Regions from separate parts of the Virgibacillus salarius genome, predicted to be linked through region 1. Evidence: predicted binding sites of a transcription regulator. Region 1 holds the regulator's gene; the other holds the start of a gene.
The links. Region 1 encodes LexA, which represses DNA repair genes until DNA is damaged. Its sites were predicted from a motif close to CGAACATATGTTCG; they were not measured.
Positions count from the first base shown of each region.

Region 2: a site for LexA is predicted at 1,706-1,719, ahead of ABDZ84_RS20595 (YhjD family protein). Genes of this name have one in related genera too.

Region 1 covers NZ_BAAACY010000017.1:471-3,893, reverse strand. Annotated here, with positions in the region: gene ABDZ84_RS02870 (DUF896 domain-containing protein) at 1-208, opposite strand, end outside; gene ABDZ84_RS02865 (YneB family resolvase-like protein) at 326-964, opposite strand; gene lexA (transcriptional repressor LexA) at 1,247-1,870, shown strand; gene ABDZ84_RS02855 (polysaccharide deacetylase family protein) at 2,044-2,223, shown strand; gene ABDZ84_RS02850 (hypothetical protein) at 2,406-2,579, shown strand; gene ABDZ84_RS02845 (hypothetical protein) at 2,688-2,981, shown strand; gene ABDZ84_RS02840 (CBO0543 family protein) at 3,071-3,423, opposite strand, start outside.
Region 2 covers NZ_BAAACY010000170.1:49,473-52,895, forward strand. Annotated here, with positions in the region: gene ABDZ84_RS20580 (fatty acid--CoA ligase family protein) at 1-201, shown strand, start outside; gene ABDZ84_RS20585 (hypothetical protein) at 593-736, shown strand; gene ABDZ84_RS20590 (competence protein ComK) at 836-1,363, shown strand; gene ABDZ84_RS20595 (YhjD family protein) at 1,302-1,685, opposite strand; gene ABDZ84_RS20600 (TVP38/TMEM64 family protein) at 1,895-2,551, shown strand; gene lepB (signal peptidase I) at 2,608-3,159, shown strand; gene addB (helicase-exonuclease AddAB subunit AddB) at 3,238-3,423, shown strand, end outside.

The DNA of each region.
Region 1 (3,423 bases):
TGTCCTTTACCTTTTGTGGTGTTACATCATTGCCATTTGGGTCAACAACTGTCATCGATTTAAATTGATTTTTAAATGAGCTTCGAACGTTTTGCAAGTACTCTTGACGTAACTTTTCTTGCTCCTTCTTTTCAACTGCAGATAGACCTTCTTCTTTTGCTTTTTTTGCTAATACATTTATACGTTCTATTTTATCTTTAGATAGCATCTAATAACCTCCAGTTTCATATAGAAAGTTTTGAAATTGTAGTTGTACGAAAATAGAAAAGGCAAGAACATAACTAGTGTTCTTGCCTTTTTATCTTACCTCTACCATATCATATATTCAAGTATTTTGAAATTCCTGATACCTTCTATGGACCGTAGCCTTCGAAACGGAATAACCTAATCCATTTAATGTAGTGGCAATCTCTTCGAATGTCAGATTGTTTTCCCGCAGACGTACCACTTCTTCAATAGGAAAAGTCTTTCGCTCACGACCAGGTGCCTTATCTTGATTGGATAAATTGTTACTAGGATTATAGCCGTTTTTAATAGCTCTTTGAATACCTCTTTTTATTTTAGCATTATGTATTTTTCGCTGATATTCTTCCACAATGCCAACAATTTGAAGAACCATGGAATCTGCTTCAGATAGTTCTAACTTACCATCATGGTAAGAAGTATAGATGGGTATGTTTAATTTATGTAGTTGATGGAACAGCGCTATTTTTGTATTACCTCTACCTAGACGAGTTTCGTCCTGAATGAGTAAACAGTCTGCCTCTCCATCAGAAAACAGATCAAGCAACTGAAAAATGCCATCTCTATCAACCTTATAGCCACTCTCTTGTTCTTGGATGCAACAACTAACCGTTAAATGATTGTTTGTTGCTAATTCCATTAATTCATGCTTTTGTCTTGCAAGTGACGTTTCCTGTGTTTCCTTATCTGTACTAACTCTGCAATAAATAATTGCCCTCAACATACTATCTCCCTATGAAAATAATTAACTAGTGATAATAGAATAATATAAGAATCCGAGCGTTAGTGCAAAAGCAATGAGGTAGAATGCGTCTGTTTTTGTTATTTTTTGGAACATTGAAACAGGCCTCCTTATCAGTATAGGAACTTTTGTTCGCTTGTTGTTTTAAGTATTACACGAACATACGATCTTGTCAAGGTGTTTTTCGAACGAACGTTTGCATTTCCAACAACCCGATGGTAAACTAGTTATAATTAATCCTATGTGCGAGGTGATCAATACATGACTAAACTATCGAAAAGGCAGCAAATGATACTTGACTACATTAAAGATGAAGTAACAAAAAAAGGATACCCACCTTCTGTACGTGAAATTGCCGAAGCCGTTGGACTAGCATCTAGTTCAACTGTTCATGGTCATCTTTCCAGGCTAGAAAGTAAGGGTTTTATTCGCAGAGATCCTACTAAGCCTAGAGCTATAGAGGTATTAGATCTTTCTCAAGATAATAATATACCTAGAGATGAAGCGCGCTATGCACCAGTCATTGGAAAAGTTACTGCCGGTCTTCCAATAACAGCAGTAGAGAATATTGAGGAATTTATTCCATTGCCATCCAATAGTGCGAGTCCAGATGATAACTTATTTGTACTTGTCATTGAAGGTGAAAGTATGATAGAAGCCGGTATTTTGGATGGAGACATGGTAATAGTAAAGCAACAGAACACTGCTATCAACAGTGATATCGTTGTAGCGATGACAGATGAAAATGAGGCAACGGTTAAACGTTTCTTTAAAGAAAAGGATCATATTCGTTTACAGCCTGAAAATTCAACAATGGAACCACTTATTTACGATAACGTAACGATTCTAGGTAAGGTTATCGGTCTATATAGAAACATCCATTAAAAACTGCCAATTGGCAGTTTTTTTATAGTCTAGGAAATAAAATTGTCTATGTGGATAAAGATGGGCGTGAGCCATGTCTAGCTCCTGCACCCAGAAACGAGGTGATTTCACGAATCGCCCTAAGACCGGAGAAGACCAGGGGCTAAAAAATTGCCAATCATGTGAAGTCAAATGTGACACCTGGGGATATTATTTTACTGGATGACTCTGGTGGAAATCGTAGTCAAACAGTTGAATCATTAGAGGACATATTGGCTTATTTTCAAAGATTGAATTACCAAATGGTAACGGTCTTTGAATTACTCCTCTATGGTAGTACTAATCAGTTTAATCCATTGCTCTTTTATCCATAAAATCAAGACTATTATACATAGCCTTCTGAGTAGAAGGCATATTTTTTCCTTCATAAACATGATTGTTACCGCATTTAATTGGCTATCAGACAAAATAAAACGTTTATCATAAGACACAAGCCATCTCAAATATATGAACATTGAATATATTAGCATTATATCAATGAAAAGAAGGAAATAATATGTGGAAAAATAGTAGATGTGGTGGAAGAAATGATGATGTAGCAGGTGTGACAGACGCAAACGGCGATGACTTCGGTGGTGACGTTATTATAAATGATAATGACAACGATCTAAAATCGAGGAATCGAAATGTTAACTTTGCAAAAATCTCTAATAGTGGGAATCCTATGTAGATGTCAGCTCTGATGCTGATTCAAGGAGAAAGAAGAAGAAAAAGAAAAAATATAGTGGGATATATTCTTATGTATCCCACTTATCCTTTAAAAGGTGAGTGATTTTTAATGGAGAGACCTAATCTATTTTCGTTAAAACCATATGACGACGGTTTTCCAGATCAACACATTACAAATAAATCCGCTGTTAAACATAGCGGTAATTCAGATGTCGATGTAAATGTGCATGTCGACACCAAACCGATCGCCTATGCTATGCTATGTACACTATTAGCTTCTAAGCAAATATCCAATGAAGAATTTGAAGAGGCGGTTAGTAGACTAGATAAATTAACAAATCGAGAGAAACGAAAAATGAAAAATGTAGATGACTTTATCAGGCCAAAGTTAAATAAGCGATGAAATTAAGAAGACTTTCTTCTTGATTTCATCGCTAAATCTTTGACTAACTCTACAATACATATTTCATAAACTCAATTTGAATCCTTATATTATTTATCGGTTATTTTTTTATAGCTATCCATATTATAAAAAAGATACGCTATCATAATTAAAAATAAGTAGATAAAAAAGTCATAGAATGTTGACCAACCCTTTGGATTATAAAAATCAATTGCATTAAATAAATTCATTCCTCCAAATGCGGCGATTGCAGCAAAAATACTACCTTTTAATAACGGATTCCAGTTTGGCTTAATTTGTAGAACAAACATGACTGCAACGGGAGCCATTGCCAAGTGATATGGAAGAAATAATAAAGGTGATATTGGAGAGAATTTCATAGGATAAGACCATAAACCATATGATAAAGCAATAAGGTCAATTAACAATGAAAGAATGATGG
Region 2 (3,423 bases), on a different contig from region 1:
GATAGTCAAACTGGAGAGGCTGTATGCAGCTTCGTTGTGGTTAATGATTCTTCTATAACAGAGGACGAGTTATTGGAATACTGTGCTACCTATCTAGTAAAATATAAAATTCCTTCCACTGTTGAATTTCTTGAGGAATTACCTAAAAATACGACAGGAAAGATATTACGAAAAAATTTAAGATCGCATACACGAAATTGAGAAGAAAAAATGGCTGGGACAAGAGAATGAAGAAACAATTAAAAACGAAAACGAACGATGATTATTTTTGATTAATTATCGTTCGTTTTTTGATCAGAATCATTCATTTAGCACCTGAAATAAGCGAGACTCCGGCGGTAACAGCACGCGTCCGAAGATCCACGTATTAACGTGTTTTTCTTTACCAAAGTTAGCTGAGGCCGTGCCCGCGGAAAACGAATATAGTTTCACGGTGCGGCGATGATACTCCTATTGATAATATGATTATTCGTATTTTGAGTAAAGAAGTTGTGTTTTGTCCCAGCCTCTTTTTTGTTGTGGGATAAGACTGAACAAATAATGTATGGTTGTGTATAAATTGAGAGAGAATAGAGATAAGAGGTGATAAGGGATGAACTTATACGAAGATGAAGAGAAGGAGCTTGCTACTTTTACATGGTTAAATCCTGAGTTTGATGTATCTCAGAAACAGGAGCAAACCACTCCATCGCATTATGAATTAAAACATGAGGGTGATGCAGAAAACAATCGTTGAATTTTGTGAAGATATTGTTTTTATCTTCCATTTTCTCTATAATTTTGATAAATTAATATATAAGCCACTTTCTTTTCTTCGGAAAGGATGAGCATTTTAATGTTGAATTTGTATACATCTACACCAGAAATCACCCCACTGACTGTTGCTCTTGTTGCCCAACGTGATTCCAAAGATAACCCCATTACTATGGTATTAGAAGAAGAAGCTGAATATCCAGTCAGCTTTTCTCCTAGCAAAATTGTCGATCATGCTTGTAAGTTTTTTGGTGCAAGTTTAAAAGGTCGACAAGAGGGTACCAAAGATATCTGTGGAATTACACATAAAGCACCAATCACAATTGATCCAATTAGTGGCATGTATTTCTTCCCGACTACATCCCCTTCAAGCTCCAAATGTTCATGGATTGCACACTCCCATATTGATCAAGTTCTTAAAGCAGCTAATTATGGTACAGAAATCCTGTTTAAGAATGGCAAGCGTGTATTTCTTGATATCTCCTATGGTTCTGCGCTAAATCAGGTTCAACGAACTGCGCAGTTTCGCTATCTTTTAGATAATCGTATTAGGTTTTTGCAGAAGCATATTGATCGGACTGCCCCTTTTCCATTAATTCCTCAAGAATAGTTAGGACTTTTTTTCGAATAGCAGGGTTAAAATAATTCCGTTTTTCCTCACGACCTCGGCAGAGGAATAAATACGAAGAAAATGAATCATTTTTTTCTAATGTAACGACCTTTATTTGTTTATGAAGCATAGTACTTCGTAACACTCTGCGTTCATTGACTGCTTCTGCCTCCATTCTTTTCAAAAGTCCCATATAATGCTCTGTGATTTTAAACGCTCCTTTTTGGAAATGTTGCATGTCTTGTTGTATAACGACCATGGCCATCGATAGGAACAGAAAGCGAGAAGCAATCGTTAATTCTTCTTCGTTTAGATAGCGCATGACAATCTCCCTCCTTGACAAGAACGTTTGTTCTTGTTCATAGTATATGCAAAAATTAATAAACTAATCAATGGTAACTATTAGAAATGAAAAGAAAGTGGCAAATTAAGGATATGACTATGCATAATTAGATGTTTACATTAAAATAAAAATAGATAGACTTAAAAATAGGATAAAGTGACATTTACATATTGAGGAGATTTTACTACATGTATTTATTAGACATCCAACTTTCGGATTGGAAAACAATGATTGAAAATGACAATTTCGATGAATATATTATGCACTTGCTTCATAATTACGAGAATTTAGGGCCACTACCAGGGATATTGTTGCCATTCATTGAAGCGTTTCTCCCTTTTCTTCCATTGGTTGTATTTGTATTTGCCAATGCAGCGGCATATGGGTTGCTTGAAGGCTTTTTATTATCATGGGCAGGGTCAGCACTGGGCGCTATCTTAGTATTTTTAGTCATTCGCAAGCTTGGTAATAAACGAATTTTTAAAACGATTCGAGGGAATAAACAAGTAAAGAAAGTGACAACCTGGTTGGAGCGACATGGATTTGGACCACTTTTCTTATTAATGTGTTTTCCTTTTTCACCATCCTCTGTCATCAATGTTGTTTCAGGCTTGTCGAAAATTAGTAAGCAACAGTTTATTCTTGCTGTAATTATGGGGAAATCGGTGATGATCTTTTCCATTGCTTATGTAGGCTCAAGTATTATGGAATTTGCTAAAAATCCGGTGAAGACTATAATTGTTGGAGGTTGCATCGTCCTTTTTTGGATTATTGGTAAGTATATCGAGAAGCGTTTGCAGAAAAAGGCGCTTGAAAAAGATGAAATAGGCTCTGAAAAGGGTTAAGACACTGTCCTCCAGGGTATGATGTAAAGAGAACATACTCTGGAGGAAGGTTTGGCATGAAAAAAATAAAATATCGAAAAGTGATTCCACTTGTATTGCTTGGGATCATAGTTGCGATGGTATTCCGTTCTGTGATTTTTGCTAGTTATGTTGTAGACGGAGAATCCATGCAGCCAACATTAAACGATGGTAACTTATTAATGGTTAATAAAGTCGTCTACGATCTAACGGATGTGGATCGTTTTGATGTCATCGTGTTTCACGCTAATAAACAGGAGGACTATGTAAAACGTGTAATAGGTGTTCCTGGGGATGAAATAAAATATAAGGACGATAACTTATATATAAATGGAAAATATGTAGAAGAACGATTTTTAAGTGAGTTCGTTCAGGCAAGTAATGGAAAACCATACACCAAAAACTTTACCTTAGAAGAAATTACGGGTAAAACAGAGGTTCCAGAAGGAAAACTATTTGTAATGGGCGATAATCGTGATAATAGTCTGGACAGCAGATCGTTTGGGTTTATTTCACAAACACAGCTTGTAGGGAAAGTAGATGTGAAATATTGGCCGCTTTCTCAAGCAAGTTTAAGCCTTGGCAAATAGTTATGTAGTAGCTCTCATCTTTGGTAAAATAAAAGGATGAGAGCTTTTTAAATTGGAGAAGGAAATGGGGGAAACATTATGGGACTCCGTTTTATTACTGGACGAGCAGGAACGGGGAAAAGCGGCCGTTCATTGGATGAGATGAAAGCCAAATTAATTCAGGAACCACAAGGTCCACCTATATTCTATATCGTTCCAGATCAAATGACATTTCAACAGGAGTATACACTGTTTAATGATAAAGATATTCGCGGGAGTATTCGT